3 regions of the Streptomyces sp. NPDC091289 genome follow, and region 2 is predicted to be linked to each of the others. Evidence: riboswitches for the same ligand, from Rfam matches in the RefSeq annotation. Region 2 holds a riboswitch; each other region holds the start of a gene.

Region 1 (10,043 bases), on a different contig from region 2:
GGGCCGGTGAGCCCCTCCGCGACGGCGATCTCGGCGAGGTGGCGGTCCGGGTCGAGGCGCGGGTAACCACCGGGGACCTGGGCGTTGAGGATCCAGGCCCGGGGGCCGATGCCGCCGCCGAGAACGGCGCTGCTGCAGACCCGGACGCCGGGCCCCAGCCGCCAGACGAGGTGGTGGAGGTGGTGCCCGTCCTCGTGCCGGTCGCGCAGTTCGCCGCGTTGCGCGGGCAGCCGGAGGCGTACGGAAGAGATGGCGCACCCCTGGTGGCTCGGCGGATCGGCGGTGGTCCGTCGTGCGGCCGCCACGGTCCGCCGATCATATGCGGGCCCGGCGCGGGAGCCGCACCCTCACCCGATTGGCCTAACGCCTGCCAGGACGGCCCGGCACCGCCGCACGGGGCCGGGGCCCCGCACCGGGCCCCCGGGGGCCGCGATCGGGGCGGGCGGGCGGTTGCAGCGGCCATGGGGGTGAGGCGCGATGGAATCCGGACGCGCCACCTCCGGTGGAGCCAACCACAGGGCGTGCCCGAGAGGAGGAATCGGTTATGGGAGCCGCTGACGGTTTCACGGATTCCGGAGAACTCGACGGTCTGACCGTGTACGACAACGACGGCGAGAAGGTCGGCAGTGTGGGCCGGGTGTACGTCGACGACGACACCGGCAAGCCCGACTGGGTCACGGTCAAGACCGGCCTGTTCGGCATGAAGGAGAGCTTCGTCCCGCTCGCCGGAGCCCGTCGAGTGGGCTCCGACCTGCACGTCGCCCATCCGAAGGACAGCGTCAAGGACGCCCCCCGGGTGGACGCGGACGCGCACCTCTCCGTGGCCGAGGAGGAGGAGCTGTACCGGCACTACGGCCTGACCAAGAAGTCCGGCAACCTCGGTGACAACCGGTCGGCCGGCATGGACGCGCCGACCACCGCCGGGACCGGGGCGATGGGCGCGGCCGGTGCCGCGGGCGCCGCGGGCGCGGCCGGTGGGACCGGAACGGCCCCCGGGGCCAAGGCGACCGGGAAGGCGACCACGGCCGGGACGAGCGCCGGGATGGCCGGCGCGGGAACGACAGGAGCTGCGGGCATGGCAGGAGCAGGCAGCGGTACGGGCAGGCACCGCGACACGGACGCCTCCACCACGGCACGCCCGCTGGCGGGCGCCGGAGCGGGCACGTCCCGGGCGGCCGACATGAGCGGCAAGGAGGAGATGATCCGCTCCGAGGAGCAGCTGCACGTCGGCAAGGAGGAGTACGAGAGCGGCACGGCGCGGCTGCACAAGTACGTGGTGACCGAGGAGGTCACCCGGACCGTGCCCGTGTCCCACGAAGAGGTACGGGTGGTCCGCGAACCGCTCCAGCCCGGTGAGAAGACCACCGGGACGACGGACTTCGGCGAGCAGGACGTCGAGGTCACGCTGCACGCGGAGCGCGCCACCGTACGCAAGGAGGCCGTGCCGGTGGAGCGGGTCCGGCTGGAGACCAACCGGGTCACCGAGCAGAAGGAAGTCTCCGCCGAGGTCCGCAAGGAGAAGATCGACTACGCGGACGGCAAGGACATGGGCACCGGCAAGGACGCCGGTGGCGAGTTCGGCCAGGGGCGACGCCGCTGACCTGAACCTCGCAGGTGGCCGACAGGCCGCTCCCACGTCCTCGGCCGCCGGGCGGGCTCGCACACGGAGTCCGCCCGGCGGACTGTCCGGCGCGGTTCGCCCCCTCTCAGCTGCGTGCCGAGGGGGGGCGCGCTCAGCGGCGCGGCAGGAACCGTACCGAGGGGCGTCCGTCGGGACCGTCCGGGGTGACGACCGCCCGGACCCCGTAGACGTCCTCGATGAGGTCCGCGGTGATGACCTCGGCCGGGGTGCCTCCGGCGACGACCCGGCCGGCCTTCATCACGGTGATCCGGTCGCAGAACATCGCGGCGAGGTTGAGGTCGTGCAGCGCGACGACGCTGGTGACGGGGAGTTCGGCGACCAGGGCGAGCAGGTCCAGCTGGTGCTGGATGTCGAGGTGGTTCGTCGGTTCGTCCAGGAGGAGTTCGCGGGGCCGCTGGGCCAGGGCCCGGGCGATCTGGACGCGTTGGCGTTCGCCGCCGGACAGGGTGTGCCAGGACTGCCCGGCGCGGTCCGTGAGCCCGGTGCGCCGCAGCGCCTCGGTGACGGCGTCCTCGTCGGTGCGGTCCGGGGCGGACCAGGCGCGCCGGTGCGGGATGCGGCCGAGGCGTACGACGTCCAGGACGCTGAGGTCGACCTGGGTAACCGCGTGCTGGTCGACGACGGCGATGCGGCGGGCGACGGTACGGCGGCCGAGACCGGCGAGGGGGTCTCCGTCCAGGGTGACGACGCCGGTGTCCGGGGCGAGGAGGCCCGCGAGGATCCGCAGCAGGGTGGACTTGCCGGAGCCGTTGGGGCCGAGGAGTCCGACGGTGGAGCCGGGCGGCGGGGCGATGGCCACACCGTCGAGGATGAGCCGCCCGCCCGCCTCCCGGCCGACGCGGTCGGCGCGCAGCCCCTCGGAACCGTTCACGGTGTGGCGCGTCATGACGTGCTCCGGGTGCGGTACAGGACGAGGACGAAGGCGGGGACGCCGATCAGCGCGGTGACGACGCCGACCGGCACCTCCTGCGGGTCGAGGGCGGTCCGGGCGAGGGTGTCGACCCAGACCAGGAAGATCGCCCCGGCGAGCGCGGTGACCGGGAGGAGCCGGCGGTGTCCGGAGCCGGTGAGGGCGCGGGCCGCGTGCGGCAGGACCAGGCCGACGAAGCCGATCGCCCCGGCCGCGCTGACCAGGGCTGCGGTCAGCAGGGCGGTGGTGCAGAGCAGCACGATCCGGGTGCGGGCGACGTTCACGCCGAGCGCGGCGGCGGCGTCCTGCCCGAAGGCGAAGGCGTCGAGCGTACGGGCGTGGGCCAGGCAGACCACCAGGCAGCCGGCGAGGACGGCGGAGCAGAGGGCGACCTCGGTCCAGCCGACGCCGCTGAGCGAGCCGAGGAGCCAGAACAGCACCCCGCGGGTCTGCTCGGCGTCGGCGGAGGTCATCACGACGAAGGAGGTCAGGGCGGAGAAGAGCTGCATCGCGGCGACGCCGGAGAGGACGACCCGGTCGGTGGAGCCGCCGAGGGTGTGGCTGAGCAGCAGCACCAGGGCGAACGAGCACAGCGCCCCGACGAACGCCCCGGCCGACAGCGACACCGCTCCCCCGCCGACCCCGAGGACGACCACCACGACCGCCCCGGTCGAGGCTCCGGAGGAGACGCCGAGGACGAAGGGGTCGGCGAGCGGGTTGCGCAGCAGGGACTGCATCACCGTGCCGCACACCGCGAGCCCCGCGCCGCACACGGCGGCGAGAAGGGTGCGGGGCATGCGGAGGTTCCAGATGATGCCGTCGCGGATCGGGCTGAGGTCACTGGCGCCGAACCCGAGGTGCGCGGCGACGGCGGACCAGACGTCGGGCACGGAGATCCGGGCGGGCCCGATGGTCACGGCGACCGCGACGGAGAGCAGCAGGAGCAGGACGCCGCCGGCCCAGAGCAGTGCCTGGACCGGCCCGCCGACCCGCCGTTCACCGGCGGACCGCTGCACCGTCGGGTTCCCTCCGCTCACCCCGCGAGCCCGAAGTCGCGCAGTCCGGCCGCGACGCGCTCCAGGCCCTCGACGGTCCGGATGGTGGGGTTCATGGCCTGGCCGCTGAGCAGCACGTAGCGGCGGTTCCTGACCGCGTCCATGGTCTTGGTGACCGGGTTGGACTCCAGGAACTCGATCTTCTTCTCGGCGCTCTCGGCGCTCTGCATGGTGCGGCTCAGGTCGCCGATGACCAGGACGTCGGGGTTGCGGTCGGCGACGGTCTCCCAGCTGATCTGGGGCCATTCGTCGTGGGTGTCGTCGAAGACGTTCTTCGCGCCGAGTTCCTTGGTGATGACGCCGGGGGCACCGCAGCAGCCCGCGAGGTAGGGGGCCTTGGAGTCGGAGAACCAGTAGAGGAGGGAGGCGTCCGAGGCGTCGATGCCGTCGGTGGCCCTGTCCACCCGTGCCCGGAGCTTCTTCACCAGCTTCTCACCGCGCTCGGGGACGCCGAACACCTGGGAGAGCTCACGGACTTCGGTGTAGACGCTGTCCATCGTGAGGGGCGCGGTACGGGCTCCGTCGCCGCCGCCGCTGTTGTCCTTGCCGGTGCAGTCGGCGGGCGAGATGTACGTGGGGACGCCGAGCTTCTCGAACTGTTCGCGGGGGGCGACGCCGCCCTTGGCGAGGGTGGAGGCGAAGGAGGCGGAGACGAAGTCGGGCTCCTTGTCGAGGACCTTCTCCGAGGAGGGCCGGTTCTCCGATATGCGCTCCACGCCCTTGTTGGCCTTCTCCAGGCCCTTCATCACCGGGTCGCTCCAGGTGGCGGTGCCCGCGAGCCGGTCGGCGAGGCCGAGCGAGAGGAGGATCTCGGTCGAGCCCTGGTCGACGGAGACGGCCCGCTGGGGCGGGGTCTTCACCGTGACGGTGCGTCCGCAGTTCTCGAGGGTGAGCGGAAACCCGTCGGCCTTGCCGCCCTCGGCGGCCGTGGTGCTCCCGTCGCCGCCGCAGGCGGTCAGCAGGAGGAGTCCCGCCGCGAGCAGGGCGGCGGTACGTATCGGGGCGGGGGTGGCCGTGGACAGCACGAAGGACCTCTGTTGTCTCTGGGCCCAGCCGCGGAGCCCGTCGTACGGTTCCCGTGCCCCGGTTCGGGGCGCGGATGCCAGCAGGTCTTCGGACTCGGGTTCGTCCGGGCGGGACGCCTTCCCGGAGCACCTGGGTGCTCCAGTGGCCGTGGCCCCGCCCGTCCCCCTCACCGCTGCGCGTCAGTTCCGGATTCGCACCGGATTCCCTGACCCCGTCGCTGGGGTTCGACTGGCCCCGGCAAGCTATCACGCGCCTTCCCGCAGATCAGACGCGGTGCGGCGGGTCACTGTGCGCGGGGCCGGTGCGGCGCGGGATCGTCCCGGCCGCACCGGCCCGGCGGATTCCGCCCGGGCTACGGAGCCTGGAGGGCGATCACCGCGTTGTGGCCGCCGAAGCCGAAGGAGTGGCTGACGGCCCGCCGTACGGGCACCTCGCGCGGGACCTTGGTGACGCAGTCGATGTCGAACCCGGGCTCGGGGGCGTCCAGGTTCGCGATCGGCGGGACCAGCCCGTGCTGGAGCGTGAGGATCGTCAGGCCCGCCTCGATGGCGCCGGCCGCCCCCATGCAGTGGCCCAGTACGCCCTTGGGGGCGGTGACGGGCGGCCGGTGCGGGTAGGCCCGGGCGATGAGGGCTGCCTCGGTGGCGTCGTTGAGGGGGGTCGACGTCCCGTGCGCGTTGACGTGGTCGACGTCCTCGGCGTGCCAGCCCGCGTCGCGCAGCGCGCCGTCGACGGCCGCCCGTGCGATGTCCCCGGAGGGGTGGGGGCTGGTGGGGTGGTGGGCGTCGGTGGTGGCGCCGGTGCCCGCGATCAGCGCCCGGGGCGAGGCTCCTCGGGCACGGGCGTCCTCGGCCCGCTCCAGGACCATGATGGCCGCGCCCTCGCCCATGACGATCCCGGCCCGGTCGGCGGCGAAGGGCCGGCAGAGGCGGGCGGGGTCGCCGTCCCGCAGCGCTGCCGCGCCGGAGCGGGCGAAGCCGGTCATGGCGACCGGGAACACGATCGACTCGGTGGCCCCGGCGATGGCGATGTCGCAGTGGCCCAGCGTCAGCATGTCCCGGGCCACCGACAGCGCGGTCACCCCGGACGAACAGGCCGTGCACGGGGCGAGGCTGGGTCCGGTGGCCTTCATCCGGATGGCGATCTCGGCCGCGGGCATGTTCGGGATGGTCAGCAGGATGCCCGAGGGCGAGGTGGCCTCGGGGCCGCGCCGCTCCAGGGCGACGGCCTGTTCGGTGAGTCCGGCGGATCCTCCGCTGCTGGTGCCGACCACGACGGCGACCCGGGGGCTGTCCCAGTGCGCGGGGTCGAGCCCGGCGTCGGCGACCGCCTCCCGGGCTGCCAGGACGGCGAACTTGACGTACCGGCCCATCCGGAACGCGGTCCGGCCGCCGACGGCGTCGTCGAGGTCGATGCCGGCGACCGTGCAGGCGAAGTCGACGGCGCAGCCCCGCAGTTCGGGGACGGTGCGGGCGGGCGACTCCCCGGCGCGGACTCCGTCCCAGGTGGTGTCGGTGGTGTGGCCGACCGGGGTGATCATCCCCAGGCCGGTGACGGCGATGGCGGGTCGCTTCATCGGGTGTTGCTCACCGGCACCGTGGCCTCGGCCGCCGCGCTGCCGACGGCCGCGTCGATGTACGCGGAGATGTCGGCCAGCGTGGCGTCCTTGTACAGCTTCTCCGAGTCGGCGTCGACGCCCAGGGTCTCCTTGATGATGACGGCGAACTCGGCGACCGCGAGGGAGTCCATCTCCAGGCTGTCCATCGTGGACTCCGGCAGGATCTCGGCGGCGGGCACCTTGAACGTTCCGGTCAGCACCTCGGTGATCTTGGGGTGGATGGTCTTCATGGCGATTCCTCTCATCGGCGTTTCACCGGCAGGTGGCCGGCTCGGGTTTTCCCGACGGCGGGTAGGTGAACGCAGCAACCCACCGCCCGAAGTAACTGGATGACGATCTTCCGGTTACGCCCTGGGGCGAACCGATTCGTCTGCGCTCACCTGCGGCTTCTCGAACCATCGGGAGAGGATCGAGGTGGTTCCCCAGTACGCCAGCAGGACCCCGCGGGTGCCGAGCGCGGCCACCTTCTCGCGCAGCGGACGCCTCCTGCTGCCGCAGACGGGCTGCCGGAACTCCGCCGCGCGGCCCCGGATTCCCGCCCTGCGGCCCCGGTGCCAGGGCCCCTCGGGGTCGTCGTAGACCTCCGCGTAACCGGGTCCGGCGATCGGCCAGTCCGACATCAGGCGCTCGGGGAGCGCGAAGGACCCGACCAGGGCGGGGGTGTGGGCGGCCACGACGGCGACCGCCTCCTCCACCGCCTCGGGCAGAAAGGTGACCTGATCGGCGGTCAGCCGTCCGGAGGCGAGCAGGTCGCCGCTGTTGCGGGCGATCCACCGGAGCGCGAAGAGCCTGCGCAGCTCGGTGAGCCGGGCACGGGCCTCGCCCTCGGGGAGGGAGGCACCGGCCTCGGCGTACGCCTCGTCGGCCTGCCGGTAGGCGTACGCCTCGACGCCGCGCAGCGCGGCCGAGGAGGCGGCGTTCCAGCGGCCGAGCGGGTCGCCGGGCGGGGCGGCGCTCATCCGCTCGCGGGCGCGGGCGAACCAGAGGTCCTCCACGGCCGCGAACAGCCGGCCGAGGAAGGCGGGGTCGTCCAGCTCGCCGGGGCCGTCGTCCTCGGCCGCTTCCCGGACGGTGGCGCTGAACAGCATCTCGGCGGCGGCCTTGGCGTGCACGGCGAGGTTGTCGCCCTCGGCGGTGATCGCGCCCTCGATGCCGGTGAACAGCTCGGTCATGCCGTTGTTCTCCAGGAGCCCCTGGGCGCCGCACCGTTCGCGGCACTCGACGATGACGCCGCGCGCCTGCCAGGTGATCCACCCCTTGGCGACGGCCACCAGGCGCTCCGCCTCCTCCCGGTCGGCCTCCGGGGCCGACTCCCAGCGGTCCAGGGCCCTGCGGTGCAGCAGGCTCATCGCGTAGACGGTGGCCATCGCCCCCGCGAGCGGCCCGTGGTGGGTGCGGTGCGCGTACACCGGGACCCGTTGGGCGGCGCGCGATCCGGAGATCATCCGGTGACCGGCGTAGCGGACGGCGATGGCCAGGGTGACCCGGGCGGAGCCGACCGCGCAGGCGCTCATGGAGAGCTTGCCGGGGGTGACCCGGCCGATGGAGGTGAGGAACCGCCGTCTGCGGTTGGGGATTTCACTGCGGAAACGGCCGTCGTCGCCGATCCGTCCCTGTTGTCCGGCGAGCAGCGCGTCGCGCGGGACGAAGCAGCGGTCGAAGGAGGTCAGGCAGTGGTCGACCGGGGAACCCATCCGGGCGGGCAGCCGCCGCACCCGTACGCCGGGCAGGGAGCGGTGGGCGTCGGTGAGCGGGGCGAGGAAGAGGAACACGCCGTGGTCGGCGCCGTCGGCGAGGAGCCGGGCCGCCACCACACCGGACTTGGGGCCTCCGGCGGGGCTGGTGTTGGGCATGAACTTCTGCGCCCCGGCGTGCGGGGTGTGCAGAACGAAGCCGTCGCGTTCGCGGTCGTACGTCGCGGTCGTCTCGACGGCCGCCGCGTCGTTGCCGTGCGCCACCTCCGTACAGAGGAAGGTGCCCACGCGCCGCAGGGCGAGGAAGTCCGACAAGTCGCGCAGCGTGTCCGCGTCGTGGTCGAGGAGGCTGCCGAGGAAGAGGTTGTAGTGGATGCCCGCCACGGTGGTCAGCGCCGGGTCGACGGGGCCGAGCCACTCGTGCAGGGCGGCCAGCGCCCGGGGGTCGGCGGCCAGTCTCGCGCCGCTGTCGAGCGCGTTGTTGAGGATGCGCAGCCGGTGGTAGGAGAGGGCGAGCCGTTCGTCGGGTGTGCCGCCGCCGGGGCGGCGAAACGGTTCTGTTGTGAGCAGTCGTCGCCAGAATCCGTGTTCCTGGCGGAAGTTCGGCCCGAAGAGCACCGTGGTGAGCAAGTCGTTCGTGGACGGCGGAGCCGCGTCATTCATGGTTACGGTCACAACACAGTAACGATCAAGGAACGGCGAGGACACCCCTCGCCGTCCCGAAATGCCCCGCTTTTCAGGCGCGTTGGAAGGCGAGGGCGACGTTGTGGCCGCCGAAGCCGAAGGAGTGGCTCAGCGCCGTCCCGACGCGCTGGTGCCGGGGTTCCTTCGTCACGCAGTCGAGCGGGAAGGCGTCGGGGAGCGCGTCCAGGTTGGCGATCGGCGGAATGGCGGAACGTTCCAGCGTCAGGACGGTCGCCACCGCCTCGATCGCGCCCGCCGCCGCCAGGGTGTGCCCGACGACGCCCTTGGGCGCGGTCACCGGCGGCCGGTGCGGGAAGAGCCGGGAGATGAGGGTGGTCTCCATGGCGTCGTTGAGGGGCGTGGAGGTGCCGTGGGCGTTGATGTGGTCGACGTCGCCCGGTGTCCAGCCCGCCTGGTCGAGCGCCGCCTGGACCGCCCGCTGGGCGCCGTGCCCGTCGGGGGCCGGGGCGGTGGGGTGGTGGGCGTCCGTGCTGGACCCGGCCCCGGTGAGCAGGGCGCGGGGACGCCGGCCCCGGGCGCGGGCCCCGGCCTCGCGCTCCAGGACGAGCATGGCGGCGCCCTCGCCGATGACGAAGCCGTCCCGGTCGGCGGCGAACGGGCGGGACGCGGCCGCCGGGTCGCCGGTGCGGGTGGACAGCGCGCCCATCCGGGCGAAGGCGGTGACCACCAGCGGGGTCAGCACCGACTCCGCGCCGCCCGCCACCACCACGTCGCAGCTGCCGCCGAGCAACAGGTCGCGGGCGACGGCGATCGCGGTGGCCCCGGAGGCGCAGGCGGTGGCGGGGGCGAGGCTCGGGCCGCCCGCCTTCAGCGCGATGGCGACCTCGCCCGCCGCCGCGTTGGGGATCATCATCGGGACGAGCAGCGGGGAGACCGCGTCGGGCCCCGAGGCCGCCAGCTTGGCGGCGTTGTCGACGAGGACGGAGACGCCGCCGACGCCGACGCCGAGGACCACCCCGACCCGGCTGCCGTCCCACCGTGCGGGGTCGAGTCCGGCGTCGGCGACGGCCTGCCGGGCGGCCACCAGGGCCAACTTCACGAACCGGGCCATCCGCCACACCGACCGGCCGCCCACCGCCGCGTCCAGGTCGATGCCGTCCACCGGACAGGCGAAGTCGACCGGCAGACCGGCGAGTTCCTCGCACCGCCGGGCGGTGGAGCGCCCGGAGCACAGCCCCTCCCAGAAGCTGTGCTCGTCCGCCCCTGCGGGTGTCACCAGGCCGACCCCCGTCACCGCGATGGCGGTGCCGGCTCCGGCCTCGGTGCCCTGATCAGCGGGGAGCGACATGCTGTGTTCCTTCCGTAGAATCCGTCGAAATGGTCCCCGGGGGCCCCGGCCAGCGAAGTGCCGCCGAACCCCAGGTCAGTCCGCCCCCGAAGGCGGTGAGCAGCA
Region 2 (10,043 bases):
GCGTCGAAACGGCGGCCGCCGTAGTGGGCCGTGTTCGTCATCCGTGCCGTGATCGTGGCGGTGTCGCCGTGGACTCGGACCCTCGGCGGGCTGATGGCCGCCATCGCCGAGTGGGTCAGGTCGCCGGACTCGACATAACCGAGGAACGTGTCCCGGTCCGTGATGCCGGACTCGGAGACGATGACCCACTCGTCCGCCATGAAGGCCGCCATCCGTGTCACGTCGTTCGAGACGATCGCGGCGGACCAGGCGTCCACGGTCACGGCGAGCCGGGCGTGATCCGCGTCGGGCGTTCCCCGGTCCGCGGGCGGCTCGGCGGTCTCGTCCTCTCCGCTCTCTCCCATGCCGCGAGCGTAGCCGTGGGCCGGGCGGGCCGCGCGTCCTACGGGGCGGGCGGGACCGTGCGCGGCCCTGGGCCGCCCTGCACGATCCCGCCCCCCGGTCGTCGGACGGTCAGCGGTGGCGAGGGATCAGCGCGCCCCGCCCTGACGGCGTTCGAATGCGGCGAAGGCCGCTTCCTGACGCCACTCGGTGGCCGCCTTCGCGTTGTCCGCGAGATAGCGGGCGCAGGCGGGGGCGGGAGGCGCGATGCCCGGCCGGGATCCGGCGCAGACGCGCACCGGGCGGTAGCCGGAGCGCTCGGCGCCGGTGGCCCACAGGCTGCCGCCGTCGAGGAAGGCGTACGTCAGCGAGGCGCGCGCCAGGTCCTTCAGCTCGGTGTAGCCCAGGCCGTAGGTGGCGCGGGCGTACTGGTACTCGTGGCTGATGTCGATGCGCGAGACGCCGGGGTCGTCGGTGGCCAGGACCACCGGGACGCCGTAGCGGCGGTACGCGTTGAACGGGTGGTCGTCGCCCGCGACGCCCAGGATCTGCTTGTTGCTGCTGAACGGCACCTCGACGGCGACATCGCGCCGGGCCATCGTCCGGGCGAGCTGCCGCCAGTCGTCCTCGTGGACCAGGTCGACGCCGTGGCCGATGCGTTCGGCTCCGGCGACGAGGACGGCCTCACGGATGTGGAACGTCAGGTCCTCGGGCTTGACCAGGCCGGGGGTCAGCTCACCGGCGTGCAGGGTGAGGCGGGCGTCCGGGTACTGGGTCCGCAGGTACTGGAGCATCCGCATCTGGAGGCGGTAGTTGCGCAGGGCGCTCTCCCCGTCCTCCGGCTGGACGAGGTTGACGGCGACGAACCGCGGGTCGCGCTCCGCGAGTCGCATGCCGAGCGCCATCTGGGTGAAGACGCGTTCGTTCGAACTCCCGCGGGAAACCTGGGAGATCCACCGGACGGGAAGGCGGCAGCCGGGGTCGGGGCGGTCGGTGTCGCAGTGCGCCGCCTCCCGGAACTGGGCGTCGGCGGCATCCGCCTCGCGTACGGCCTCGGCGACGACCCCGTCGAGCTTTCCGCCGCCGACCAGCTTGCGGTGGAAGGCGGCGAGGTCGGCGTCGTAGCCCACGGAATCGGCGAGCTTCTTCGCGGAGTCCGACGCGGGGGTGACCAGGGTCTCCAGGTAGAACTGGTTCTGCTCCACGACGGTGTTGGCGACGTTGGCGAGCATCTTGCCGCGGTCGCGCGTCGCCTCGCCGAACTTGCCGAAGGTGTCGAAGAAGTGGTCGTGGCCGGACTGGTCGGCGGGGAAATCCTGCATCGACCAGGCGCGGACGATCCGCTGACGGAACTCCGCGTCCGTGCGGGCGTCGGCGGCCGGCCGGGTGCCCGGTCCACAGGGCGGGCGCACCGCGGTGTCCGTGGCATCGATGCACAGGCCGTTCTCGCCCGCGAGTTGGATCAGGTACTCGGTGGTGACCGCGCCCGAGAGGTGGTTGTGGAGGTCGCCGCCCTTGGGCAACGCCGCGAAGAACGCCTTGAGCCGCGCCGGGTTGTCCCCCAACGCGTCGAGGCGGGCGGCGGTCCTGCGTTCGGCCGGGGTCGTGAGGCGGCCCGGCGCCTGCGCCCCGGCCCGGGGAGATGCGTCCCGCGCGGGTGCCGCGGCGGCCGGTACGGCGGGGAGCAGCGTGACGAGAGCGAGTAAACCGAGCCCGGCAGGGAGCAGGGACTTGGGACGGTGGGCCGTCCGAATCGATGAGATCACCGCCGAATGATCGCGTCGTCGGACACGCTTCCCGGCCCGAATCGCGTACACGGGCAGCAAGATCCACTCGATCGAGTGGGGAGATCCGTCGCCCCGTGCGCACACGGTTCGAGGCGCTGTACGTCAGTACCTCCGTGGTGTCGCGACGCTCACCCAAGGGGCGGTCAGCGCACCCGCCCTCGCGACTTGAGGGGCCCCGGCGGGAGCTGAGGCGCGGGGATCGGGGCGCCGTCGTACCCCTTGACCTCGCCGAACCTGTCGCCGTTCATCCAGTCCTCGCGGGCCTGGGCGATCTCCTCGTGGGAGCGGCCGATCCAGTTCCAGAACATCACGAGCTCCTCCTCGAACGGTTCGCCACCCAGGAGCATCAGTCCGGCGTCGGAGACGGCGCGCAGGGGCAGTTCGGTGCGGCCGCAGCCGAGGTAGAGCATCGAGCCGGGCAGCACGGGGACGCCGTCGACCTCGGCCTCGCCCGACATGGACAGGACCGCGTACTCGAAGTCGGGGTCCAGGGGCAGGCGGGCCTCGGCGCCGCCGGTCAGGGTCACGTCGGCGCCGACGATCGGGGTGTACGCGGTGCCGGGCGAGGCCGCCCTGTCCAGTTCGCCCAGGATGACGGTGGCGGCGAGGCCGGGGGCGGTGACGACGGGCAGGTCCCTGTGGTGCTGGAAGTGCGGCTCGACGTTGCGGTGCGCATCCGGGAGCGCCACCCAGAGCTGCGCCCCGTGCAGCAGCCGGGCGTGCTCCTTCGGGCTCTCCTCGGAGTGGCTGATGGCACGGCCCGAGGTCATCAGGCCCAGCTCGCGGGGGCGTACCGTCTGGAGGCTGCCGAGGCTGTCCCGGTGGAGGACCTCCCCGTCATGGAGCCAGCTGACGGTCTGGAGTCCCATGTGCGGGTGGGGCGGGACCTGCATCCCGGGCTCGTCGGCGATGTCGTCGGGTCCGTAGTGGTCGACGAAGGCCCAGGCGCCGACCATGCGCCGGCCGAGGTTGGGCAGCAGCCGGCGGACCTCGGTGCCCTCGCCGAGCTGGACGTGGCGGGGGGCGAGGAGCTCACGGACGGGCTCGGCGACGACGAAGCCGCGCCCTCCGCAGACGGAGGGCGTCGCCTGGCGATCGAGATTGCTCATGGCGCTCAACCTATTCCCGTAGGGGCGTGGAGCACCGGGTCCCACGCCAGAATTTTAGTGGAATGTTCAACCATTGTGCGGTGTTGTCATGGCTGAACGTACGGCGGGGCGGTCCGGAGACGGGCCGCACCACACGAAGGAGGACACGTGAGCGAGACCGAGACCTACTACGAGTTCGGCACCGCCGCCGACCGGTGGGACCGGGCGCAGATGTTCTTCGAGGCCAAGGAGTACCTGACGGCCGCGCGGATCCTGGGCGGACTCGTCGAGGAGGTGCCGGAGCAGGTCGCGCCCCGGCTGCTGCTGGCCCGCTCCTACTACCACTCCGCCCGACTGGGCAAGGCCGAGGAGGAGCTGCGGACCGTTCTGGAGCTCGACCCGGTGGAGAGCTACGCCCGCCTCATGCTGGGCCGGACGCTGGAGCGCCAGGGGCGGACCGCCGACGCGGCGCCGCACCTGCGGATGGCGGCCGCCCTCACCGGCGACTTCGGCCCCGGAGCCACCCACTCCTGAGCCGTCGCCCCGCTCCACCTGCCGGGCCCGCACCCATCGGTGCGGGCCCGGTCTCCTTTACCCGCCGGTACGGGCATCGGACAATGTGATCTCCAGGACGAAGGGGTGGGGAGATGCAGGGATCCAGGAGTGCCGCATTACGCCGGGCGCGGTCGGCCGCGCTCATCGGACTGGCGGTGGCGGCCTCGGTCGGCTGCTCCGGCGGCGGGAACGGTGACGGCGACGGGAGGAACGGGGAAACGGCGAAGCTGACCGCCCGCCCGCCGGGGGCCCACAGTTGGACCGGCACCCCGTGCGACCTCCTCGCGGGCGCGGCGCCCGCCGAGGGCTTCGCTCTCGGCAGCTCCACCGACTCCGCCTCCCCCGACGCCCGGGAGGACATCGGCGAGAACGGTGCGCGGCCGCTCTACCGCCGGACCGGCTGCCTCGCGGACCTGAAGGCCCCGGACGGCACATTCTGGAAGCTCAGCACCACCGCCTCCGTGTACGAGGACACCGAGCCCGCCCGCCACGCGTACCGCCTCAAGGAGAATCTCGACCGTGCCCACGGGCGGGGGCCCGAGAAGGTCCACGACGCCGCCTACGCGATACCGGCCGACGACCAGGGCCGCCCCGGCCGCACCCTCCTCCTGTGGAACGGCGACCTCGTGCTCACGGTGTCCGCGTACGCACCGCACGGCAGCACGGAACCCGACGTACAGAAGGACCTCGAACAGATCGTCGGGAACGCGGCGCGCCGCACCGAGGACGGCCTGCGCGATCACGATGCGCCCTCCCCCGCGCCCTGATGACCACCACTCCCACGACCCCCGCGGTCCGGCTCGGTGCTCCGGATCAGGTGTCCGGGCGGGCGTTCGCCACCCGGTCGAGCCACTCCTTCATCAGCGCCGCCTCGGCAGTACTCAGACCCGCCCCGTGCTCCTGCCGCAGCAGGGCGCTCAACCGGGCCGCCGCCGTGGGGACTTCGGCGTCCGGCGGGGTGCTCGGCGACACGTCGGGCGTGAGCACCGTCGCGTACAGGGCGTCGCGCACCCGGTGGGACACCTCGATGTCGTCGAACGTCGCCGGGCGGGACACGAGCATCAGCGACACCCCCACATTGGCCGACATGATCATCTGGGCGGCCAACTCGGGCGCGACGCGTATCCGGCCCTGGGCCGCGGCCCGTTCGAGGTCCCCCGTCAGGATCCGGTGGGACTCCAGCGCCGCGGCGGGCGGCGTGCGCATCGCCGGTGAGTTCATGAGGCGGTAGAGGTTGCGGTTGTCGAGGGCGAAGGCGACATGACTGTCCCACCCCCGACGCAGGTCCTCCACGGCGTCCGTCGTCTCGCCGCGGTCCCGCTTCGTCGCCAGGTACTGCTCGAAGCCGTGGTCGACGACGGCCGACAGCAGGCCTTCCTTGTCGCCGAAGTGGCGGTAGAGGGCCGGCGCGCCGACCTTCGCCGCGTCGCACACGGCGCGCGTGGAGATGTCGCCGTCGGGCGATTCCCTGACCAGGGCGGCGGCCACTTCCAGGATGCGTGTCCGGGTACTCGTACTCACCGGACGGACGCTATCAAGCGGCACGGCGGCGCTCAGACGATGCCGCCGTTGGCCCGCAGCACCTGGCCGTTGACCCAGCGGGCCGGGCCGGCGAGGAAGGAGACCACCTCGGCTATGTCCTGCGGGGTCCCCAGCCGCCCCAGCGGCGGCTGGGCGGCCATCCGCGCGATGGTCTCCTCGTCCTTGCCGTCCAGGAACAGTGCGGTGGCGGTCGGCCCGGGCGCCACGGCGTTGACGGTGATGTCCCGGCCGTGCAGCTCGCGGGCGAGGATCAGGGTCATCGCCTCGACGGCGCCCTTGGTCGCGGCGTACGCGGTGTAGCCGGGCAGGGACAGCGACAGCACCGAACTGGAGAAGTTGATGATGGCCCCGCCCGCGCGCAGCCGCCGGGCGGCCTGCTGGTCGACGACGAACGTGCCCCGGATGTTGGTGCGGTGCATCCGGTCGAGCGTGTCGAGTTCGAGCTCGGCCAGCGGCGCGAGCGCCATGACGCCCGCCGCGTGCACCACCACGTCGACGCCTCCGAACGCCGCCTCTGCGGCGTCGAAGAGCGCCGCGACGGCGACCTCGTCGGCCACGTCCGCCTGATGGGCGAGGGCCTCACCGCCCGCGGCGGTGATGGCGGCGACGGCGGCCTCCGCCTCGGTCCGGTTGCCCGCGTAGTTCACGACGACCGCGAACCCGTCGGCGGCGAGCCGCTCGGCGCTCTCGCGGCCGATGCCCCGGGATCCCCCGGTGACCACGGCCACCCGGCGCGGGGCGTCGGATGCGAACTGTTCGGTCATGGTCCGTTCGGTCATGGCAGTGCTCCTGGCGACTGGGGTCGCGGCGGTCCCGTGAAACCCGATGGGATCAACGCTAACACCATGACGTTAGCAGCGCTACCCCGAAGGCGTAACGCTGCTAATGAACATTGCTACCCCTACCCCTCCTTCGCCCTGCCCGCACACGACAGAACCCGCCGGGGCGTGTCCGGCGGGTTCTGTCGTGTGCCTCACGCACGCGCGTCCGTACGCACGGCCCGTTCAGTTCACCGCACTCGCGGTGCGGGGCGTCGCCGCAGGGACGGCGGGCGTCAGGAGCCGTTCGGTGAGGTAGCCGAAGACGATGCCGAAGACGCTCCACAACGTCGCCTGGACCGCGAGCGTCGAGAGCCGGAACTCCCACAGCAGGCCGGCCGGGAAGTCCTTGCCCACCTCGTCGAAGGAGGGCAGGAAGGCGTAGGCGAGACCGATCAGCAGAACGAAGCCGGCGACGGCCGCGATGGTCGCGTTCCAGTTGCCCAGGCGAGGAGCGAGCCGCCTGCCGATGATGACGGCGGCGACGGCCAGCAGCACGCTGAGGGCGACCATCAGGAAGAACAGGGCGGTGCGCTTGCCGATGGTGTCGGGGTTGCCGACGGCAGGCGGGTTCGCCGGGTACTTCAGGAACGGCACGACGTAGACCGTGAGCAGGGCGGCACCCGCGATCAGCGCCGCCGTGGCCCGGGGGCCGAAGTTCCCGATGCGGCCCAGCGCGTAGCAGAACACGAGGGCGGCGATTCCGCCCACGGCGACGCCGAAGACCAGGACGCCGGTGGCGAGTCCGCCGGTCGCCTGCATGGTGCGGCTGACCAGTTCCTCGCCGCCTCCGTGGTCATGGCTGTGGGCCTCTTCGAGGGCGATGGCCGCGTCCACCTGGGACTCACCGAGGAAGTAGGCGACGGCGAGCGCGAGCGCACCCGCGATCAGGCCCGCGAGCATGCCGCGCACGAGCAGAGCTCTGACAGATATGGAGTTCACGATGGTTTCCTGTTTTCTCTTGCTTCCCGTGTCCGCTGATTCCCTGGTTCCTCAGGTGCCTCAGTGGCAGGGGAAGCCGAGCAGGTGACGGCCGTCGTGAACCCACTCGTGGACGCCTTCGCCCGAGATGAGCGCGGTGGCGCCCTGTTCGGCGCCGACGAAGTAGAGCAGGACGAGCATGAGAATGCCGAAGAAGACCGCCCACGGGGCAATGGCCTTCGCCGAGATCGGAGCGATCGCGGATGTCCCGGTTGCGGGAACGGCGGACTGTGCCATCGCAGTACCTCCTGTGGGAACACGCGTCCCTGTCGTGGTGCCTCGGACGAAGGTGCCGGGTCTGACTTCCCCGCACGGATGCGGGTTCACAGTGGCGCGACCGTGCCGGATTCTCACCGGACTTCCGTCACACCCTCGTCATGGTCGACGTGACCATACCGCCTGTACGCAGGTGCCGCCATGGTCCAATCTGCGGGGCCGCCGAGCACGGATCCCTTGGGACGGCAGGCCTTTGGGGCCCATGGTGAAGGAGTGAGGGCAGGGACATGACAGTACGGGTGATGTTGATCTCACCGGCGATGAACGCGGCGCTCCGGGAGGCCCGCTTCGACGGCGACGCCCCCCTGGACCGGTCCGGCCGGGAGCGTGCGCGGGCAGCGGCCGGCGCGGTGCCGGCGGCCGGGCTCGTGCTGAGCGGCCCGTCCGAGCGGTGCCGTGAGACCACCGAAGCGCTCGGTCTGACGGCCCGGGCCGAACCGGCCCCGGCCGGCTGGGACCTGGCGCGCTGGGCCGGCCGCCGCCTCGACGAGGTGGCGGCCGCCGAGCCCGAGCGGGTGGCCGCCTGGCTCGGCGACCCCTCGGCGGCTCCGCACGGCGGCGAGTCGCTGTGCGACCTGGTCGGGAGGGTCGGCCGGTGGCTGGACTCCCTCGGTGGACCGGACGCACCCGGCACCGGTTTCCTGGCGGTGGCCGAGGCCGCCGTCGTCCGGGCGGCGGTCGTCCATGGTCTGCGGCTGCCGCCGGAGGCGTTCTGGCGGCTGGACGTCGCCCCGCTGACGCTGACCGAACTCAGCGGGCGGTCGGGCCGGTGGAACGTGGGACTGGGCCGCCCCCTGACCGCTCCCCCGGCCGACTGAACGTCACGGCACCTCGCTGTCCCGCCAGTCGGGCCGGATCAGCACGGCCGTGGCGACGATGCCGTCCTCGATCCGCCACAGCCCGTGCAGCGTCGTCGGCAGCGCCGGGTCGGTGAGCAGCAGACGTGCGGCGAAGGCACCGTCGGCGGCGGCACCGCCCCGAGGACCGTCACCGCCGCCCGGAAGACTACTGCCGTCCCGGCTGTCCTGACCGTCGATCCGATGGAACGTCAGGTCGGCCTCGGCGAAGTCGAGTTCGAGGCCGGTGACCGGATACCAGGCCTTGAAGACGCTCTCCTTGGCGCTGAACAGCACCCGGTCCCAGTGGATGTCGTCCGAGCCCTCCGGCGCGGGCGGACCGATCCGCTCGCGTTCGGCGGGCAGCGTCACCAACTCCCTTACGCCGGTGGGGAGCGGGGCGTGAGGTTCCGCGTCGATGCCCAGTGACAGCACCTCCTTGGCACGGGCCAGCGCCGCCGCCCGGTACCCGGCGCAGTGGGTCAGGCTGCCGACGATTCCCTCGGGCCACAGCGGTCTTCCCCGGTGGCCGTGGAGCACGGGCACCGGCGGCAGGCCGAGTCCGGCCATGGCGCGCCGGGCGCAGGCGCGGGCCGTCGCGAAGTCGTTCCTGCGTTTGGCCACGCTCTTGGCGACCAGCGCCTCCTCCTCCGGGAAGAGGTTTCCGTCCGGGACGGTCTCCGCGCGGGTGTCCGCGCAGGACACGTCGGCGGGCAGCAGCCGCTCGATCACGAGGTGCCTCCGGGGGTACGCCGCTGTGCGGTCGGTTCGGCGCCGGTCCGGGCCGGTGGGGCGGGTTCGCCCTCGTACGGGAGGATCTGCCGCAGCAGTCCGCGCGGGTGTCCCCGCTCCCGCCACTCCCTGGGGTAGCCGATGGAGACCTCCTCGAAGCGCACCCCGTCGTACCAGGTCGTACGGGGAATGTGGAGGTGTCCGTAGACGACGGCGGTGACGTTGAAGCGGCGGTGCCAGTCGGCGGTCAGTTCGGTGCCGCACCACTGGGCGAACTCCGGGTACCACATCACCGACGTGGGCTCCCGGACGAGCGGCCAGTGCCCGGCGAGGACGAGGGGTATCCCGGGGTCGTGCTCCGCGAGCCGGCGTTCGGTGGTGGCGACCCGGGCGCGGCACCAGTCGTCCCGGGTGGGATAGGGGTCCGGGTGGAGGAGGTATTCGTCGTTGCAGACGATGCCGGACTCGTGCGCGACGGCGAGCGACTCCTCCTTCGTGTGCGTTCCCGGGGCGCGGAAGGTGTAGTCGTACAGGAGGAAGAGCGGCGCGATGGCCACCGGGCCGTCCGGGCCCGGCCAGAGCGGGAAGGGGTCTTCCGGAGTCGTCACCCCGAGGTCCCGGCACAGCGCGACGAGGTGGTCGTAGCGGGCCTGGCCCCGCAGTTGGACCGGGTCCTTGTTCACGGTCCACAGCTCGTGGTTGCCGGGGGTCCAGATCACGTGGGCGAAGCGTTCCGCGAGCAGTGCGAGCGCCCACCGGATGTCCTCGGGCTGCTCCGCCACGTCGCCCGCGACGATCAGCCAGTCCGCGTCGGACGCCGGGTGCAGGGACTCCACGAGGGGCCGGTTGTCGGTCACCGCCGCGTGCAGGTCGCTCACGGCCAGCAGACGGCCCGCGCCCTGCTGTCGGTGCCCGTCGCCGGGGGCGGGAACGGCGGCGGGAGCACCGTGCGGTGCGGGGTCGCTCGGAGGGGTCATGGGCGCTGATTCCCGATCTGTCGGCAGTGGTCCGGCTCCGTCCGCACGGTGGGAGCCGCTGGGAACGTAGCCTCTCACGCTCGGCTCGCGGTTCCTCAGGGGTTTCGGACGGTGGGCACGTCGGCCGGTA
Region 3 (10,043 bases), on a different contig from region 2:
GACGTCGAACGATTGCCTGGGTAAATGGAACACATCACGCTGCTGCTTGCGATTGTGGTCGTGACAGCTCTCGTGTTCGATTTCACGAACGGTTTCCACGACACCGCCAACGCGATGGCTACCACCATCTCGACCGGCGCCCTGAAGCCCAAGACAGCGGTGGCGATGTCCGCCGTTCTCAACCTGATCGGCGCGTTCCTGTCGGTGGAGGTCGCCAAGACGATCTCCGGCGGGATTGTCAACGAGGACGGCCTCAGAACCGAGGTCATCTTCGCGGCGCTCGTCGGCGCCATCCTGTGGAATCTCCTGACCTGGCTGGTCGGCCTGCCCTCCAGCTCCTCCCACGCCCTGTTCGGCGGTCTGATCGGCGCCGCGGTCATGTCGGCCGGCTGGTCCTCGATCAACGGCGGCACCGTCGTCACCAAGGTGCTGCTCCCGGCGATCGCCGCCCCGCTGGTGGCCGGCCTCGCCGCGATGCTGGCCACGCGGCTGACGTACCGGATCAACCGGAACGTCACCGACCCGAACCAGCTGAAGTCGACGGCCAAGGGCTACCGGGCCGGACAGATCGCCTCCGCCGGTCTCGTCTCGCTCGCCCACGGCACCAACGACGCCCAGAAGACGATGGGCATCATCACCCTGGCCCTGGTCACCGGCGGCGTCCTCGCCCCCGGCTCCAACCCGCCGCTGTGGGTCATCGTCTCCGCCGGTGTGGCCATCGCGCTCGGCACCTACCTCGGCGGCTGGCGCATCATCCGCACCATGGGCAGCGGCCTGACCGAGCTCAAGCCGCCGCAGGGCTTCGCCGCCCAGACCAGTGCGGCGACCGTCATCCTGGCCTCCTCGCACCTCGGCTTCTCGCTCTCCACCACGCAGTCCTGCTCCGGGGCCGTGATGGGCGCGGGCCTCGGCCGCAAGGGCGGCGTGGTCCGCTGGTCCACCGCCACCCGGATGTTCATCGCCTGGGGTCTGACGCTGCCGGCCGCGGGTCTGGTCGGCGCGGGCGCCGAGTTCCTGACCAAGCAGGGCACCTGGGGCATCACCGTCACCGCGATCCTGCTCGTCGGCGGCTCCTTCGCGATCTGGCTGGCCTCGCGCCGCCAGCCGGTCGACCACACCAACGTCAACGACACGGCCACCGGCGACGACGAGCCCCAGGGCGTCGTCACCACCGCCATCGCCGCGGTCCAGCCGCCGCCCGTCGGCGGCCCGACCTCCGACCTCATGACCACCATCCCGGCCCCGGCCACGGCGCCCGACGACCCGGCCCGGCCGCCGGCCACGGTGTAAGGACAGATCCGCATGAAAATCGACTGGGCAGCTCTCGCCTCCGTCTTCGGTGTCAGCCTTGTGGTCACCGTCGCGCTGGTCGGCCTCTTCACCCTGGGCATCGTCGCCCTCTCCAAGCAGTCGGCCACGGCCGGAAGCAGCGCCGCCGGCGGATCGGTCGCGCTGGCGCGCACCGGCGCGTACGCCTGCTTCGCGCTGTGCGTGGCGGCGGTCTCGTACGGGATCTATCTGATCGTCGCCTGACCCCGTTCCACCGCACTTCCTCGGGCCGGACACACCTCGTGTGTCCGGCCCGATGTGCGTCTGCGCACACTGGAGCTCCGCAGGTCAACAGCAAGTTGACTGCCGTTCTCGCAGCGTGGTGGACTGCCGGAGCCATTTACGGCGACAGAAGAGGAAGCCGGTGAGAATCCGGCGCGGTCCCGCCACTGTCACCGGGGAGCACTCCCCCACACCGGATGTCACGGCCCTCTCAACGAGGGCTGGAAGGCCGGGGGAACTGCGGATCCGGGAAGCCAGGAGACTCTTGTCGCCGGTCACGTCGAACCAGGGCGCGGACCCTGAGTGAGGACATAAGCCATGCCCGGCCGCCGTGCGCCGCATCCTGTGCCTCGTCCCGTACCTCTTCGTGCCGGAACGCCTCTGCCCACGGCGGCCTGAGCCGTGCGTGCCGACCGCGTCTTCGCGTACGGCGCCACGGCCGGGCTGATCGCCGACGCCCTGCTCGGTGACCCCCGGCGCGGCCACCCCGTCGCCGGTTTCGGCCGCGCCGCCGCGCGGGTGGAGTCCCTGCTGTGGCGTGACGACCGGGGCCGGGGCGCGCTGCACACCCTCGTCTGCGCCGGCGGCGCCGTGGGGGCGGCCGCGCTGGCCGCCCGCGCCGTACGGGACCGCCCCGCGCTCGCCGTCGCGCTGACCGCCGCCACCGCCTGGTCCGTCGTCGGGGGTACGTCGCTGGGCCGGGAGGCCCGTGCCATCGGCGGCGCGCTGGCCGCCGGGGACCTGGAGGTGGCCCGGGAGCGGCTGCCGCATCTGTGCGGGCGCGATCCGCACTCCCTGGACGGGCCGCAGATCGCCCGCGCCGTGGTGGAGTCGGTCGCGGAGAACACCTCGGACGCCGTCGTCGGCGCGCTCGTGTGGGGGGCGATCGGCGGGGTGCCGGGGCTCGTCGGGTTCCGGGCCGTGAACACGCTCGACGCGATGGTCGGTCACAAGTCGCCCCGCCACCGCCGTTACGGCTGGGCCTCGGCCCGCCTGGACGACCTCGCGGGGTGGCCCGGGGCCCGGCTGACGGCCGCGCTGGCCGTCGCGGGCGGCGGGCGGCCGTCGGACGCCGTACGCGCCTGGAAGGCCGACGCGGGACGCCACCCGAGCCCGAACGCCGGGCCGGTGGAGGCCGCGTTCGCGGGGGCGCTCGGCGTACGGCTGGGCGGGACGCTGGCGTACGCGGGGCGCGTCGAACACCGGCCGGTCCTGAACGGCGAGTCCGGGCGGGAGGTGCGGGGCGCGGACATCGAACGCGCGGTACGGCTGTCGCGCCGGGTGAGCACGCTGGCCCTTGGGGTGTGCGTGGCGGGGCGGCTGGTCGCGGGGCACGTGCTCGCGGGACGGTCGTCAGCAGGACAGACAGGGCAGAAGCGGGGACGGGCATGAGCGGTGGACTGCTGGTCGCGGGAACCACATCGGACGCGGGCAAGAGCGTCGTCACGGCGGGCATCTGCCGGTGGCTGGTGCGCCGGGGCGTGAAGGTCGCGCCGTTCAAGGCGCAGAACATGTCCCTGAACTCCTTCGTGACCCGGGAGGGCGCGGAGATCGGGCGCGCCCAGGCGATGCAGGCGCAGGCCGCCCGGGTGGAGCCGACGGCCCTGATGAACCCGGTCCTGCTGAAGCCCGGCAGCGACCGGTCCAGCCAGGTCGTCCTGATGGGCAAGCCGGTGGGCGAGATGAGCGCCCGGGGCTACCACGGCGGGCGGCAGGAGGCGTTGCTCGGGACGGTCACGGACTGCCTGGAGCAGCTGCGGGCGAGCTATGACGCGGTGATCTGCGAGGGGGCCGGGTCGCCCGCCGAGATCAACCTGCGGCGCACCGACATCGTGAACATGGGGATCGCGCGGGCCGCGAAATTCCCTGTGCTGGTGGTCGGGGACATCGACCGGGGCGGGGTCTTCGCCTCGTTCTTCGGCACGACGGCGCTGCTGAGCGCGGAGGACCAGGCGCTGGTCGCGGGCTATCTGGTGAACAAGTTCCGGGGCGACGTCTCGCTGCTGGAGCCGGGCCTGGACATGCTGTACGGGCTGACCGGGCGGCGGACGTACGGAGTGCTGCCGTTCACCCACGGGCTCGGCATCGACGAGGAGGACGGCCTGCGGGTGTCGATGCGGGGCGCGGTACGGGAGTCGGTCGTGGCGCCGCCCCACGGGGAGGACGTGCTGCGGGTCGCGGTCTGCGCGGTGCCGTTGATGTCCAACTTCACGGATGTGGACGCGCTGGCCGCCGAACCGGGCGTCGTCGTGCGATTCGTGGACCGGGCCGACGAGCTGGCCGACGCGGACCTGGTGATCGTGCCCGGGACGCGCGGCACGGTGAAGGCGCTGGCCTGGCTGCGCGAACGGGGCCTCGCGGACGCGCTGGTACGGCGGGCGGCGGAGGGCCGGCCGGTGCTCGGCATCTGCGGCGGGTTCCAGGTGCTCGGCGAGCGGATCGAGGACGAGGTGGAGTCGCGGGCGGGTCTGGTCGACGGGCTGGGGCTGCTGCCGGTGCGGATTCGCTTCGACCGGGCCAAGACGCTGGCGCGGCCGGTCGGTTCGGCGCTGGGCGAGCCGGTGGAGGGGTACGAGATCCACCACGGGGTGGCCGATGTGCGGGGCGGGGAACCGTTCCTGGACGGGTGCCGGGTGGGGGCGGTGTGGGGGACGCACTGGCACGGGTCGCTGGAGAGCGATGCGTTCCGGCGGCGGTTCCTGGTGGAGGTGGCCCGGGCCGCGGGGCGGCGGTTCGTTCCCGCGCCGGACACGAGTTTCGGGGTGTTGCGGGAGGAGCAGCTGGATCGGCTGGGGGATCTGGTGGAGGAGCATGCGGATACGGATGCGTTGTGGCGGTTGATCGAGGGGGGTGCGCCTGCGGGGTTGCCGTTTGTGCCGCCGGGGGCGCCGCCGTTGGGTGCGGGTGGGCCGGAGAGCCGGGGCGCTGCCCCGGACCCCGCTCCTCAATCGCCGGAGGGGCTTGATTTTGCCGGGTCCGCTGAGTCAAAGAGCCAGGGGCCTGATGTGGCCGGGTCCGCCGGGCTCGGGCAGGACGTTGAACAGCATGTCGACCAGGAGGCCTTGTGAGTACGCCGTATCCCTTCACCGCGATCGTCGGGCAGGACGATCTGCGGCTCGGGCTGTTGCTGAACGCGGTCAGTCCGGCCGTCGGCGGGGTGCTCGTGCGGGGCGAGAAGGGGACCGCCAAGTCCACCGCCGTCCGCGCGCTGGCCGCCCTCATGCCCGAGGTCTCCGTCGTGCCGGGGTGCCGGTTCTCCTGTGATCCGGGCTCCCCCGATCCGGCGTGTCCCGATGGGCCGCACGCGGAGGCGGCCGGTGTGTCGCGGGCCGCGCGGACCGTGGAGCTGCCCGTCGGCGCGTCCGAGGACCGGCTCGTGGGGGCGCTGGACATCGAGCGGGCGCTCTCGGAGGGCGTGAAGGCGTTCGAGCCGGGGCTGCTGGCCGACGCGCACCGCGGGATCCTGTACGTCGACGAGGTCAACCTCCTCCACGACCACCTGGTGGACCTGCTGCTGGACGCGGCGGCCATGGGCGCCTCGTACGTCGAGCGCGAGGGCGTCTCCGTACGGCATGCGGCGCGGTTCCTGCTGGTCGGGACGATGAACCCGGAAGAGGGCGAGCTGCGGCCGCAGTTGCTGGACCGGTTCGGGCTGACCGTCGAGGTGGCCGCGTCCCGGGACACCGACGAGCGGGTGGAGGTCGTGCGGCGCCGGCTCGCGTACGACGACGACCCCGAGGGGTTCGCCGGGCGTTGGGCCGAGGAGGAGAGCGCCCTGCGGGAGCGCATCGCCGCCGCGCGTGCCCTGCTGCCGCGTGTCGTGCTCGGTGACGCCGTGCTGCGCCAGATCGCCGCTACCTGCGCCGCGTTCGAGGTCGACGGGATGCGGGCCGACATCGTGATGGCGCGTACCGCGACCGCGCTCGCCGCCTGGGCCGGACGCGAGGAGGTCACCGCCGACGACGTACGGCAGGCCGCGCTCCTCGCGCTCCCCCACCGGCGTCGCCGCAATCCCTTCGACGCGCCCGGTCTGGACGAGGACAAGCTCGACCAGACCCTGGACGAGGCCGCCGGGGATCAGGGGCAGGACAAGAACAACGACGACGACCCCGACCCCGATGGGGGCGGGAACGATGACGGCGGCGGCGGTGGTGGCGGGGGTGTGCCGCCCCAGGCCGACGGAGACCGCACGCCGCCCCAGGGCGAGAGCGACGACACGCCGTCGCAGGCCCCCGAGGGCACCCCCGACGCACCCGGGCGGTCCACCGGGGCCGAGCAGCAGCCGGTGGCGTCCGCCGAGCCGTTCCGGACGAAGATGCTCAGCGTGCCGGGGCTCGGCGAGGGTGCTGCGGGGCGGCGCTCCCGGGCGCGTACCGAGCATGGGCGTACGACCGGCGCGCGCCGTCCGCAGGGGTCGCTGACCAAGCTGCACCTGGCCGCGACCGTGCAGGCCGCCGCCCCGCACCAGCGGGCGCGCGGGCGTTCCGGGCGCGGGCTCGTGGTGCGGCGGGACGATCTGCGGCAGGCGACCCGGGAGGGGCGTGAGGGCAACCTCGTGCTGTTCGTCGTGGACGCCTCCGGGTCGATGGCGGCCCGGCAGCGGATGAGCGCGGTCAAGGGGGCCGTGCTGTCGCTTCTGCTGGACGCCTATCAGCGGCGGGACAAGGTCGGCCTGGTGACCTTCCGGGGCAAGGACGCCGAAGTGGCGCTGCCGCCGACCTCGTCCGTGGACGCGGCCGCCTCCCGTCTGGAGTCGCTGCCCACCGGGGGCCGAACGCCTCTCGCGACCGGTCTGCTGAAAGCCCACGACGTGCTGCGCGTCGAGCGGCTGCGCGATCCTTCGCGCCGGCCCCTGCTCGTCGTCGTCACGGACGGGCGGGCGACCGGCGGGCCCGAGCCGGTCGCGCTCGCGGGGCGGGCGGCACGGCTGCACCGATCCGAGGGGACGGCCTCGGTCGTCGTGGACTGCGAGTCGGGGTACGTACGCCTCGGTCTCGCCGGGGAGTTGGCCCGGGAACTGGGAGGCACCGCCGTCACGCTCGACGAGCTGCGGGCCGACTCGATCGCCGGGCTCGTCAAGGACGTCACCGCAGCCGGGAGGGCCGCTTAATGCCGCAGGGACAGCCGACATCGGTACCGGACGACGGGCTCACCACCCGTCAGCGGCGCAACCGCCCGCTCCTGTTCGTCCACACGGGCATCGGGAAGGGCAAGTCGACCGCCGCCTTCGGGCTCGCGCTGCGGGCCTGGAACCAGGGCTGGCCGATCGGGGTGTTCCAGTTCGTGAAGTCGGCGAAGTGGAAGGTCGGCGAGGAGAACGCGCTGAAGGTGCTGGGCGCGAGCGGCGAGGGCGGCACCGTCGACTGGCACAAGATGGGCGAGGGCTGGTCCTGGGTCCAGCGCGACGGCCAGCTCGACAACGAGGAGAAGGCCCGCGAGGGCTGGGAGCAGGTCAAGCGCGACCTGGCGGCCGAGACGTACAAGCTGTACGTGCTCGACGAGTTCGCCTACCCGATGCACTGGGGCTGGATCGACACCGACGAGGTCGTCGAAGTGATGCGGAACCGGCCCGGCACCCAGCATGTGGTGATCACCGGCCGCAACGCGCCGGACGCGCTGATCGAGGCCGCCGACCTGGTGACCGACATGTCGAAGGTCAAGCACCCGATGGACGCGGGGCAGAAGGGCCAGAGGGGCATCGAGTGGTGACTGTGCCCCGTCTGGTCATCGCCGCTCCGGCCTCCGGCAGCGGCAAGACCACCGTCGCCACCGGCCTGATGGCCGCCTTCGCCGCGCGCGGGCTCGCCGTCTCGCCGCACAAGGTGGGCCCGGACTACATCGATCCGGGTTATCACTCGCTGGCGACGGGCCGCCCCGGCCGCAATCTCGACGCGTACATGTGCGGGACGGACCTCATCGCCCCGCTGTTCGCACACGGGTCGGCGGGGTGCGACCTCGCCGTGGTCGAGGGCGTGATGGGGCTGTACGACGGTGCCTCGGGGCAGGGGGAGCTGGCGTCCACCGCTCAGGTGGCCAAGCTGCTCAAGGCTCCCGTGGTGCTGGTGGTGGACGCGTCCTCGCAGTCCCGGTCGGTGGCGGCCCTGGTGCACGGGTTCGCCTCCTGGGACCCGGAGGTGCGGATCGGCGGGGTGATCCTGAACAAGGTGGCCTCCGACCGGCACGAGGCGCTGCTGCGGGACGCGTTGGACGAGTCGGGGCTTCCGGTGCTCGGTGTGCTGCGCCGGGCCCCGCAGGTCGCCACGCCCTCGCGCCACCTGGGGTTGGTGCCGGTGGCCGAGCGGGGGGCCGATGCGGTGGACGCCGTACGGGCCATGGGCGAGCGGGTGCTCGCCGGGTGCGACCTGGACGCGCTGATGGCGCTGGCCCGCACCGCGCCCGCGCTGCCGGACGAGGCCTGGGAGCCGGCATACGCCCCGGCGGCGGTGCCCGGGAGGCCCGTCGTCGCCGTGGCGGGCGGGGCGGCGTTCACCTTCGCGTACGCGGAGCACGCCGAGCTGCTGACGGCTGCGGGTGCGGAGGTGGTGACCTTCGATCCGTTGCGGGACGAGAAGCTGCCGGCGGGTACGGCGGGGCTCGTGATCGGCGGCGGGTTCCCGGAGATGTACGCCCCCGAGCTGTCGGCGAACGAGCCGTTGCGGCGGGCGGTCACGGAGCTGGCCCTGAGCGGCGCCCCGGTGGCGGCCGAGTGCGCGGGGCTGCTGTATCTGGCGCGGGAGCTGGACGGGCGGCCGATGTGCGGGGTGCTGGACGCCGAGGCCCGGATGTCCGAGCGCCTCACGCTCGGGTACCGGCAGGCGGTAGCGGTCTCGGACAGTTCGCTGGCGGTGGCGGGGACCCGGATGCGCGGTCACGAGTTCCACCGCACCGTGCTGGAGCCGGGGGCCGGGACCACGCCCGCCTGGGGCATGCACCAGCCGGAGCGGCGGGTCGAGGGGTACGTCCAGCGGGGTGTGCACGCGAGCTATCTGCACACCCACTGGGCCGCGTCGCCCTCGGTGGCCCGGCGGTTCGTCGAGCACTGCCGGGCGCGGTGAGCGACCCGCGCGTCCGTGCCGGCAGCGTGTGCGGGCGTACGCGCGGCTCACTCGGCGATGCCGACGACCAGCCAGATGAAGCCCACGCCCCCGATGGTGCAGAGAAGGGTGGAGCGGGCGGGATGGGTGTGGTGCGCCTCGGGAAGGATCTCCGCGGCGGCCAGGTAGAGCAGCGCTCCGCCGAAGAAGCCGAGATATCCGCCGAGCAGTTCCTCCGGAAGGGTGAACAGCAGCGTCGTCGCGGCGCCCACGACCGGTGCCGCGGCAGCCGCGAACAGCATCAGGAGCGCCTTGCGGCGGGCGTTCCCGTAAAGACTGGTGAGGGTGTACGTGTTGAATCCGTCGGCGAAGTCATGACTGATCACCGCCAGCGCGACGGCCACGCCCATGGATCCGCTGACCTGGAAGGCGGCGCCGAGCGCGATGCCGTCCATCAGGCTGTGGACGACCATCGCGGCGGCCGCCGTCAGACCCACCTGCGGTACGCGGTCGCCGTGCTCGCCGCCCGCCCCGTGTGCCACCTGGCGTCCGGCGAGCAGCCGCTCGACCAGATGGGCCGCCAGGAAGCCGCCGACGAACAGCAGCAGGGCGGCGGGCACCCCGAACACCGGTGTGCCCGCCGCCTCGATCGCCTCCGGCAGCAGGTCGAGTCCGACCACGCCGAGCATCAGGCCGCCCGCGAGGCCGAGCACCAGGTGACGGCGGTCGGTGACGCGTTGGGCGACCCAGCCGCCGGCCAGGGTCATCAGGAACGCGCCGAGCGCGACGAACACCGCCATGGGGCCTTGCTAGCCGATCGGGCCCTCTCCCCGCATCTCAGGGTGGCCTTACCGGCGGGGCCCCCGGCACCCCTCCTGTCAACGGTGCCCGTGCCCGTGCTCCGTATACGGAACGGCCGCGCCCGCTGCCTCCGTACCCCTGACGTACCACCGACGTACCACCGCGACGTTTGACCTGAAAGGCAGGGCTCCGCCGATGACCGGAGTATCCGTCGGCCCCGGACCGGAGTCCGGGGCCCGCAGTCTGGTGGTGGGGGTCGGCGCGCGCCGCGGGGCCTCAGGCGATGTGGTGTTCGCCCTGATCGAGGCGGTGCTGAGCGGGGCGGGGCTGGACGCGGCGGACGTGGTCGAGGTGGCGACGGTCGACGCCAAGGGGGACGAGCCGGGGATCGTGGGGGCGGCGGCCCGGCTCGGGGTGCCGGTGCGGACCCATCCGGCCGGGGCACTGGCCGCGGTCCGCGTGCCGCATCCCTCGGGCGCGGTGGGCGGCGCGGTGGGGACTCCGTCGGTCGCGGAGGCGGCGGCGCTGATCGAGGCGGACGAGCTGGTGGTGCCGAAGACCCGCGCCCCGGGCGGGAACGCCGCGTCCAGGGGGGTGGCGACCTGTGCGGTGGCCCGCCGGTTTCCGGCCGTCACCGGGACTTTCGATGTTTCCGCC

The links. A riboswitch is a leader RNA that binds a small molecule or an ion and turns the genes downstream of it on or off. The one in region 2 is predicted to bind cobalamin.
Region 1: another riboswitch for cobalamin. It lies ahead of ACIQPT_RS27190 (ABC transporter substrate-binding protein); the one in region 2 lies ahead of ACIQPT_RS01180 (CbtB-domain containing protein).
Region 3: another riboswitch for cobalamin. It lies ahead of ACIQPT_RS12145 (cobalamin biosynthesis protein); the one in region 2 lies ahead of ACIQPT_RS01180 (CbtB-domain containing protein).

The regions. Positions count from the first base shown of each region.
Region 1 covers NZ_JBIVUT010000021.1:158,842-168,884, reverse strand. Annotated here, with positions in the region: gene ACIQPT_RS27210 (adenosylcobinamide amidohydrolase) at 1-251, opposite strand, end outside; gene ACIQPT_RS27205 (PRC and DUF2382 domain-containing protein) at 545-1,600, shown strand; gene ACIQPT_RS27200 (ABC transporter ATP-binding protein) at 1,734-2,528, opposite strand; gene ACIQPT_RS27195 (FecCD family ABC transporter permease) at 2,525-3,568, opposite strand; gene ACIQPT_RS27190 (ABC transporter substrate-binding protein) at 3,586-4,632, opposite strand; cobalamin riboswitch at 4,694-4,881, opposite strand; gene ACIQPT_RS27185 (beta-ketoacyl-[acyl-carrier-protein] synthase family protein) at 4,986-6,209, opposite strand; gene ACIQPT_RS27180 (acyl carrier protein) at 6,206-6,481, opposite strand; gene ACIQPT_RS27175 (acyl-CoA dehydrogenase) at 6,596-8,608, opposite strand; gene ACIQPT_RS27170 (beta-ketoacyl-[acyl-carrier-protein] synthase family protein) at 8,682-9,938, opposite strand; gene ACIQPT_RS27165 (beta-ketoacyl-ACP synthase 3) at 9,922-10,043, opposite strand, start outside.
Region 2 covers NZ_JBIVUT010000001.1:283,516-293,558, forward strand. Annotated here, with positions in the region: gene ACIQPT_RS01140 (nuclear transport factor 2 family protein) at 1-344, opposite strand, end outside; gene ACIQPT_RS01145 (adenosine deaminase) at 471-2,087, opposite strand; gene ACIQPT_RS01150 (pirin family protein) at 2,252-3,217, opposite strand; gene ACIQPT_RS01155 (tetratricopeptide repeat protein) at 3,365-3,730, shown strand; gene ACIQPT_RS01160 (hypothetical protein) at 3,844-4,518, shown strand; gene ACIQPT_RS01165 (TetR/AcrR family transcriptional regulator) at 4,565-5,272, opposite strand; gene ACIQPT_RS01170 (SDR family oxidoreductase) at 5,305-6,057, opposite strand; gene ACIQPT_RS01175 (CbtA family protein) at 6,298-7,053, opposite strand; gene ACIQPT_RS01180 (CbtB-domain containing protein) at 7,114-7,329, opposite strand; adenosylcobalamin (AdoCbl) riboswitch at 7,375-7,469, opposite strand; gene ACIQPT_RS01185 (histidine phosphatase family protein) at 7,596-8,186, shown strand; gene ACIQPT_RS01190 (4'-phosphopantetheinyl transferase) at 8,190-8,936, opposite strand; gene ACIQPT_RS01195 (metallophosphoesterase family protein) at 8,933-9,913, opposite strand.
Region 3 covers NZ_JBIVUT010000008.1:1,249-11,291, reverse strand. Annotated here, with positions in the region: gene ACIQPT_RS12155 (anion permease) at 25-1,290, shown strand; gene ACIQPT_RS12150 (hypothetical protein) at 1,303-1,533, shown strand; cobalamin riboswitch at 1,682-1,816, shown strand; gene ACIQPT_RS12145 (cobalamin biosynthesis protein) at 1,954-2,943, shown strand; gene ACIQPT_RS12140 (cobyric acid synthase) at 2,940-4,619, shown strand; gene ACIQPT_RS12135 (putative cobaltochelatase) at 4,616-6,661, shown strand; gene cobO (cob(I)yrinic acid a,c-diamide adenosyltransferase) at 6,661-7,260, shown strand; gene ACIQPT_RS12125 (cobyrinate a,c-diamide synthase) at 7,254-8,606, shown strand; gene ACIQPT_RS12120 (ZIP family metal transporter) at 8,654-9,385, opposite strand; gene cobC (Rv2231c family pyridoxal phosphate-dependent protein CobC) at 9,582-10,043, shown strand, end outside.